Regions from separate parts of the Syntrophothermus lipocalidus DSM 12680 genome, predicted to be linked through region 2. Evidence: riboswitches for the same ligand, from Rfam matches in the RefSeq annotation. Region 2 holds a riboswitch; the other holds the start of a gene.

Region 1 (4,425 bases), 1.2 Mb from region 2:
GTTTCCATCCCGTTACGGCATACTAAAATTGTGGACTCCGTGGTCAGTCGCTACATAGGAAGCGGCGTTTTCAGTGTTTAGCCGTGATACCGGTTGCGGCGTAAGGTCCCGCTCGTCATGAATACAACTTAGGTCCGGGTGTGGAACCATTGCAAGGCAATACAAACTAATCTATAATTTGATTATAAAAAATTAAAGAACAGAAATAGAATTCTCTTAGAGAAAGACATGTTATGTTTATGCGCTTTTTGTTGGCTGAGGGGGTGAGGCCACATCTCGCGATCCGCATCGTTTTGCATTCCCACTGTGCTGGTTTGTGCTGGCTATTGTAACTAACATTAGCTGCCCCGAACTTTTCAGTTCCGGTAGTCTTTCCAGTTTGATTCTTGATTAACGACCGATACCTGCTATTGATATATAAGTGCCGACGAAACACCGTTATGTACAGAGATGGAAACTGCTCGGGTTAACTCATAGTTTGGACCGGCACGGTGAGCGAATGTTATGGTCGTGGCGGTAGTGCATTCATAGGAGGGGACGCAGGTGACTGAAGGCAAGGAGGAAAAAAAGGGTTTAGTACTGGTCATAACCGGGGACGGGAAAGGTAAGACCACTTCGGCTCTTGGGCAAGCTGTGAGGGCTATGGGTCACGGGTTTAAGGTATTCTTCCTTCAGTTTATGAAGGGGAGGACCTACGGCGAACATATATGTGCGGAAAAATACCTGCCTAACCTGACGGTTCGCCAGTGTGGCTTGGAGAAGTTCGTTATCAAAGGTAAGGCAACTCCGGCCGACATCGAAGAGGCCCGGGAAGGGTTAGAAATGGCCCGGCAGGCTATGTTTTCTGGGGAGTACGACATGGTGATACTGGATGAGATCAACATCTGCATGGATTTTGGACTGATTCCGGTGGAAGAGGTAGTAGAACTGGTGAAGAATAAACCGCCTCAGTTAGACTTGGTTTTAACTGGAAGAAGAGCTCCAGCTGAGATCATCGAGCTGGCCGATACTGTAAGCGAAGTAAAAGAGATTAAACATGCTTATGCTAAAGGGATCAAAGCCAGGGCCGGGATTGAGTTCTGATTTTATGTATCCGGTTATTTTTTGGGGAGGCGAATATAATGAGCGAGGATCTGGTTCAAAAGGCTAAGGACAACGCGCGGCAGAATTTCCGCGAGGGTCTGAACTGCGCCGAATCAGTACTGAAGGCTATTCTGGACACAGGAGTTACCGATTTTCCACCTGAGGTAGTGGCTATGGCTACCGGTTTCGGAGGCGGAATGGGGCTTTCAGGCAACAACTGCGGGGCTCTTATCGGTGCAGTCATGGCAGTTGGAGCTGTCCACGGCCGCAAGAACCCGTTGGAAGGCGAGTTCCAGGAGAGGGTGGACCGGCTCTACGGAAACCCGGGACTATACCGTTTCTTCAACGGTCTTCCCCACGAGTTTAAAGCCAAGTTTCAATACCTCGATTGTGCTAAGCTGAATGAAAATTACCCAGAGTGGCAGGACAAGGAACGTTTCCGCCAGTGCATGAAGATGGTCATCGAAGCAGCAGGGATGGCTATGGAATACATCATCAAGGGTAAGGAGGAAGGGTATATTCAGCCCTTCGGGCCAAACGTAGCCGGTAAGGAGTAGAAATGTTGGGTATCCAAAAATAGAATACTATCGGACAGGTGCCCGTATGGGGATAATAGGGAAGCCGGTGAACCAGCCGCATAGGTTCGTAAGCCGGCGCGGTCGCGCCACTGTAGCCGGGGAGCAACGCCTGCAACCTCGCAGGAGCCACTTTCCGGCACTCAGGTCGTATCGGAACTCGTTCCAAGTGGTAGGTATATGTAGAAACCGCAGTTACCACCCGGTTCCTGAATCGACTTGAGTGCCGGATGGGAAGGCGCAGGCAAAGCGAGGATCCGGGAGCCAGGAGACCTGCCTGTTCTAATTCTTTACCACCTTCGCGGAAAAGGGGTAGGAACCGAGATGATGGTAAAGTTCTCAGTCGATGGCTAATCGACTGGGAACTTTGCTTTTGCCCTGTGAGATCACCAACCACTTCAAGCCAATACCAAAATACTGAGGGAGATGGTGACCTTCAGGGAAGGAGAAATATCTGGAATTTCATAAAGGGCAAGATGTCGTGCAGAGAAGGAGAATTGTCAATATGTATGACGAAAAGGAGACAAAACTTTCTTCGATTGAACGGGTTCTACAGGACCATGGGGGCCACGTAGCGCGCATTCCAGCCCGCGAAATAGTTGTTGATCCCCGAGTACGGCTTAAATGCCTGGTCCCTGTGTGTGACAGCTATAACCGAGGACTGATGTGTCCTCCTAACCTGCCCATGGTTAACGAGTTCCAAGAGGCTCTCAGGTTATATAACATTGCTTTGCTGGTACAGTATCGCCAGTTTTTTGTTCCCGAGAGGGAAAGACATTACGCCGACGTGTTCGGAGGAGCCCGAAAACTGCATTTTATGATTAACCTGGGAGAAAAAGAAGCGTTTAGGTTAGGGTTCCGTTTTGCTGCGGGACTTATCGGTGGCGCGTGCCATCTGTGCGACGAGTGTGTTGGTATTGCTTCCGGCAAGCCTTGCAGGCATCCTTTCGAAGCCCGGCCGTCAATGGAGGCTATGGGTATAGATGTCGTGGCAACAGCAGAAAAAGCCGGGTTGTCTTTACGATTTCCGGTCTCAGATGAAGTTGTTTGGAATGGGCTTCTTCTTATCGATTAAAACAGACGTTAGCATAAACAACATGTTCAGAGTCTAGTATACTCATACAGCTACTGGAGGGAAGAGGATGAGAAAAACGGAGCTTTTCACTAAGCTAGTAGTTGTGCTCATATGGCTGGCTTTTTCGGCATTTTTATCCGGCTGTTCGGGACAAGGGGGTTCGCAGACGAAACAGCCAACGCCGGATAAGGGGTTTCCGGTAACAGTTACCGACGACCTGGGTCGCCAAGTTAAGATCGAAGCGGAACCACAGAGAATAATCTCTTTATCACCGAGCAACACCGAGATATTGTTTGCCTTGGGATTAGACAAACGCATTGTTGGGGTTACGACATTTTGTAATTACCCCCCGGAGGCGCAAGACAAAGAGAAAGTAGGAGGGTTTTCGGATCCCAGTATCGAAAAGATAGTTAGCCTCAAACCGGACTTAGTAGTAGCGGGGGACCTGCACGCTAAGATCGCAGACGAGCTTCAAAAGCTTTCTATCCCGGTTATTGTTGTCAGCCCTAAGAGCATCGAGGGAACCCTGGAATCAATAGAAATGGTGGGAAAGGCTACGGGATGTGCGACCGAAGCTCGCCAGGTAGCGCAGTCTATACGCAGCAAGATGGACGAGGTGAAGGCAAAGGTGCAGCAAACAAAAGACCGCCCCCGTGTCTACTATGAAGTGTGGTACAATCCGCTAGTTACTGCTGGACCCAAGACGGTCATTAACGATTTAATCAGCTTGTGTGGAGGCCTCAATATAGCAGATGACGCGGCTACGGCATGGCCCCAATACAGTGAGGAGATGGTCATAGCGAAAAACCCGGATGTAATCATCCATTCATACGGACATGGAGATCTTCAGGCTGCTAACCTTTACGACAGACCCGGCGGATGGCGGCAGATAAACGCAGTTCGCCAGGGGCATATCTACACGGTGAATGCGGACATCGTGAACCGTCCTGGGCCCCGGTTGGTCCAAGCAATTGACGAGTTTGCCCGGTGTATTCATCCAGAGCTATTCAAATAACAGGAGGCAGTGAATTGCCTGACTTCGGAAAAAGATTCGCGATACCGATATTGATTCTGGCTTTGTTTTTAGTTTCCTTGGTTTTTCTTGGAACCGGAGCGGTACAAATTCCTCTTAAAACAACTATCAAGATATTGTTTTCTCAGCTTCCCGGAACGCAAGAGGGATTCTCAGACGTGCCTCCTACTTTTCGGGAGATCATTTGGTTTATTCGTCTTCCTCGGCTGGTGCTGGCTATGGTAGTGGGGGTTTGCCTCGCAGTAGCGGGAACCATTTTTCAGGGGTTGTTTCGAAATCCCATGGCCGATCCTTATGTCATAGGGGCTTCTTCTGGAGCTGCTTTAGGAGCTACGGCGTCTATGGTTTTGGCTGTCAGTTGGACCTGGATGGGGCTAGGTTCTGTACCGTTAGCCGCGTTTTTGGGAGCCCTGGTGACTGTAATCGTGGTTTACAACCTGGCGCGGGTGGGTAATGTTATTCCGGTGCAGAACCTGCTACTGGCGGGGATAGCGGTCAGCGCGTTTCTCTCTTCGCTAGTCTCGCTACTGATGTACTTCAGTGATGACCGCCTGCATGCTGTGGTCTACTGGCTTATGGGAGGGCTTTCGGGGAGGTCGTGGGATTACGTAATGTGGTCGCTGCCGTACCTCGTGGTTGGTGTGGGCTTGGCCATATAC
Region 2 (4,425 bases):
GGACATGCTAGTCGGGCTTTTGTCCGGAGGCCAGCGGCAGGCGGTGGCCATGGCCAGAGCCGTTAACATGGGGGGCAGGCTCTTCGTTCTCGACGAGCCGACGGCAGCTTTGGGCTATAAGGAGACCTGTCTTGTGCTGGATTTGATTAGGAGGTTGCGGGACCAGGGGTATTCGGTAATTATCATAAGCCATAACCTTCACCAAGTCTTTTCTATCGCGGACAGCATCTGCGTATTCAGGCACGGGAGGGTTGTTAGTTGTACCAGCGTCAAGCACACCGACCCAGAGACGGTCGTGAAACTGATAACGGGAACGGAAACGGCGTAGAAACCAGTAGTGTGGCAGTGTTGTGGCAGCGGGCCAAGGCAAATATCTCTGTGGGTACGGGAAAGTACTTCAACCAGGTGCTCTTGGTGACGGCCTTGGCGGTTCTGGCTGCTGTCCTCTCGTTAGTTTCCCCGCATTTTTGGCAGTGGGATAACGCCAAGAATATACTCGAGCAAACAGCCGTGCTTATCGTGATGTCAGTGGCTATGACTATCGTGATAGCGAGCGGGGGCATTGATCTTTCGGTAGGTGGGGTAGTGGCTCTGAGCGGGATTGTCGCCGGGCTCTGCCTTAAAGCCGGGGCAACGGTAGCGGCAGCGGTAACTTGCGCTCTGGGTTTAGGTTCCCTAGTAGGACTGCTGAACGGGAGTTTGATCTCCCTGCTCGATATTAACCCTTTTATAGTTACCCTGGGTTGCGGGTCGATTGCGCGGGGATTGGCTCTCATTTTGACCCAGGGGATCCCTATATACGGGTTCGGATCCGGTTTTGCTTGTTTAGGGAAGGGAAACATTATGGGACTCACCGTTCCGGTTTGGCTTGCTTTGGCAGTAGCTTTGCTGGGATGGGTAGCAGCCACCCGAACGAAATTAGGGCTGTACGCTTCCGCTATGGGAGAAAACGAAGAAGCCCTGCTCCGAACTGGGGTTCCGGTGGGCTGGTACAAAACCGGACTCTATGCCATCTGCGGAACAGCAGCGGCGCTAGTGGGTTTGGTTTTAGCATCCCGTCTTAACACTGCTGACCCTACAGTCGGCCTCGGGTATGAACTTCAAGCGATTGCAGCCACCGTGCTCGGCGGTACCAGCATGAAAGGGGGGGCGAGCAGTATACCGGGGACCGTTATTGCTTGCCTTTTGCTAGGGGTGCTGGCGAACGGCCTAACCATCGTGAGCGTCCAGCCTTATTACCAGCAGCTTCTAATAGGTATAATTATCATAGCGGCGGTTATCGTGTCTGAGCGTAAGAAATAGTGGTGGTTCGCGGGTCGGGGGCCAAAGAGAAAGAAGGGCTCGGTTTCCCAGTAGTCGGAGGAGCCCTCAAGAACGGTCTTAACGGTTCGCTTTAACGCGGCATGGAATTAAATAACAAAAATGGTTTGGGATACTTGATATGGCACTTTAAAAGTGCTACATTAAATCGTAGTAAGAGTAAGGAGTTGGAGGCAACTAAATACAAAATACAAAGGCATCGGGTATCTTCGTTTCGGCTAGCAAGACGAAGCGAGGTTAAAAGGGAACCAGGTGAGAATCCTGGACGGTCGCGCCACTGTGAGCGGGGAGCGACATTCCCAGTAAGCCACTGTCCGAACATGTAGCCGGTTGTGACGGAACCGGGTGCGTGCCGGATGGGAAGGCGGGAATGGAGCGAGGATCCGCGAGTCAGGAAACCTGCCCGAGGCGGTGCGTCGTCAACCTTCCGCGTGAGAGGGGGAGTGCGCTATGAGTGCATATCAGGCCTTGTGAGTTTTAACCTCACTTCTTTCAGTGGAAGTGGGGTTTTTTAATTGGTGTTTGGTTTGGTAGGGTAGCTACGGATCAACGCTCGATGATTGATTTTCAGAGATGGGCGTTGATGCCATTGTAGTAAAGAAATGGTTGAGGGAGGGTTAGAATTCATGCATAAGAACGGTGGACGGAAGCGCCTGGTAACGCTGGTCTGCTTGCTGGCCGTACTGTTAACAACGGTTATTCTGCCAGGAACCGCAGAAGCCCAGGCGAGTCTTAATGACCTTGCTGCCAGGGCGGTGCAGAATAATTATGTCTTGCTTCAAACTGGGACTCCAGTAGATGACGGTTGGACGAGTTTTGGCGCTTACGATGCATATGTGCTTGATAAGGCCGGAGTCGATTTGAGCAGCTGGGTTTATGAGAGCCAGAGTTTTAAGGATAAGGTTCTGGCGAAAACATACCAGATACTGTCCAATCTTAGCGGTACTTATTCATCTAAACTCCTGGCCCAGCATCTGCTGGCAGCGCAGGCTTTCGGGGATAATGAGAAAGCCAACCAACTGCTCCAGATACTAAACGATCGTCAGACGTGCACGGGGAACGGGTCTTTTGACAACAATGCTTTCGGTGATCTCGCGGCTTTTGAGCTTTTGGGAAGGGCAGGGGTAATAGGCCAGGTTTACGACAAAAATGCGGCGATTGAGTATATTTTGAGCCAAAGGGATACGAGCACCGGGGCTTGGACCAGTTCCTGGAACGATACTGTGGCGACCTGCCAGGCAATCCGAGCTTTGGATTATCTAAAGCACTATGCGTCAGGGGACCAGACAGATGCTGTGACACAGGCCATAGAGGCGGGCCTCGAATGGCTGAAAGCACTACAGAAAGAGAATGGCAGTTTTCAAGATGACGCTGGTTGGGAGGACCCCGCGATAGACACGGCTGAAGTCATATATACTTTGAAACTTTTGGAAATAGATCCCCAAACTTGGAAGAGCAGCGCGGAAAACAGTCCGGTAGACTACTTACTGACCGGAGTACAGAACGAAGATGGTACTTTCGGCAGCAGCAAGAACATAATGGATAACACCTGGGTTCTGGATGCCTGCCTGATGCTGGGCGCAACCCTGAGCAACGATCAGCCCGTTGGTGTATTTATCAGGCCTGCACAAGCAAGTGTTAGGGTAGGAGACCAGCAGGATCTCACTGCGAAACTCCTCCGCCTAGACGGAACCGAGACCGATGTGACAACGCAAGCAGTATGGGAAGTAAGTGATGACAGTGTCGCCAGTATAGATACTGGAGGCGTGCTTAGTGCCCTTGCTCCAGGTACCACCCTGGTGAGGGCGAGTTACGGGAGTCTGACCGGAACGGCAACGGTAACAGTAGCTGCCGCGAATTCTGGGTCAGGCACGACCTCGGGATACCAGACAGTAACGGTGAACATAGCTGTGGTGGGAAAGGGTGGAAACCTTCTGTACGGCCCAGGATCAGTGGAACTTTCTCCAAACGATAGATTCGGGCTGACAGCGATGGGGGCTTTGGACAAAACGGGTTTGAGCTGGGAGTTTTCGAGCCAGTGGCCCGGGCTGGTGGTTGCTATAGAAGGCGAACGAAACGAGGGAATGAACGGCTGGTGCTACAGCGTGAACGGCAGCATGCCGAGTGTTTTACCCGGCGACTGCTCAGTACGCCAAAATGACAAGATCATCTTTTGGTACAGCACCAACGCCATGTCCGGCGGTCCCAAGTGGGAAGATCTCGTCAGCGGTAAATACCTGCAAGAGGCTCAGACAACAGCGATAAGCCCGGAGATTGTGCAAGCGGTAAAGGAAGCCGTCAGCCAATACCAGAACGAACTCGGGCAGGTGTTGACCGGGATCAAGATCCTCAACCAAGATCACATCATGTCAAAATCCGAGGTCGAAGCTTTGAAAAAGGAGTTGGCGGAAAACCGGGTATCCGTAACCGTGAAGGTGGGAACGGAAGAAGCCGTGCTGGCAGATACCAAACAGGAGGTGTCGTTGCTCATACCCGCCAAGGCCTTGAACGAGACGGTAGAAATATCGCTCAAGGAATTGAATTCGTCCCAAGTTGACGTGCAGGTCCCGGGCAAAATCGCTTCATCCCTTTACGAGCTTGAGCCCAGTGGTACCAAGTTCGCTTCGCCCGTAACCGTTATTATTAAGCTTCCGATAGATGAGGGTCTAAAGCTCGAACTCCTGACCCCGGCTTGGTACGACGAGAAGGATAAACAATGGGTGCCCATTCCCGGACTGATAGATGCCAAGAAGGGGCTGGCCATATTCAAAACCGACCATTTCACCAAGTTTGCGGTGGTCGAGTTGCCGCCGACGAACCAGGTGGTCGTGACAAAACAACCGGAGAAGACCATTTCCTTCCCCGATGTCGGTGAGAAGTTCGCTTGGGCCAAAGAAGCTATAGAGTACCTGGCGGCCAAGGGTGTTGTCCGCGGAACCGGCAAGGGCTTCGAACCGGCTCGCCCGGTGATCAGGGCGGAATTCGCGGCCATGTTGGCAAACGCCTTAGGCTTGACTCCGGACAAGGTCAGGGGTACCGGCTTCCGGGATGTAAAGTATGAAGACTGGTTTGCAGGTGTTGTCGGGGCGGTAGCCAACCAGGGCT

Evidence for each region. A riboswitch is a leader RNA that binds a small molecule or an ion and turns the genes downstream of it on or off. The one in region 2 is predicted to bind cobalamin.
Region 1: linked by a shared signal. The riboswitch ahead of SLIP_RS07250 (DUF2284 domain-containing protein) and the one ahead of SLIP_RS01585 (S-layer homology domain-containing protein) in region 2 are both predicted to bind cobalamin.

What each region holds. Positions count from the first base shown of each region.
Region 1 is NC_014220.1:1,516,712-1,521,136, reverse strand. It holds gene cobO (cob(I)yrinic acid a,c-diamide adenosyltransferase) at 544-1,083, shown strand; gene SLIP_RS07255 (C-GCAxxG-C-C family protein) at 1,122-1,640, shown strand; cobalamin riboswitch at 1,660-1,953, shown strand; gene SLIP_RS07250 (DUF2284 domain-containing protein) at 2,164-2,733, shown strand; gene SLIP_RS07245 (ABC transporter substrate-binding protein) at 2,801-3,748, shown strand; gene SLIP_RS07240 (FecCD family ABC transporter permease) at 3,763-4,425, shown strand, end outside.
Region 2 is NC_014220.1:332,803-337,227, forward strand. It holds gene SLIP_RS01575 (ATP-binding cassette domain-containing protein) at 1-328, shown strand, start outside; gene SLIP_RS01580 (ABC transporter permease) at 259-1,302, shown strand; cobalamin riboswitch at 1,505-1,741, shown strand; gene SLIP_RS01585 (S-layer homology domain-containing protein) at 1,947-4,425, shown strand, end outside.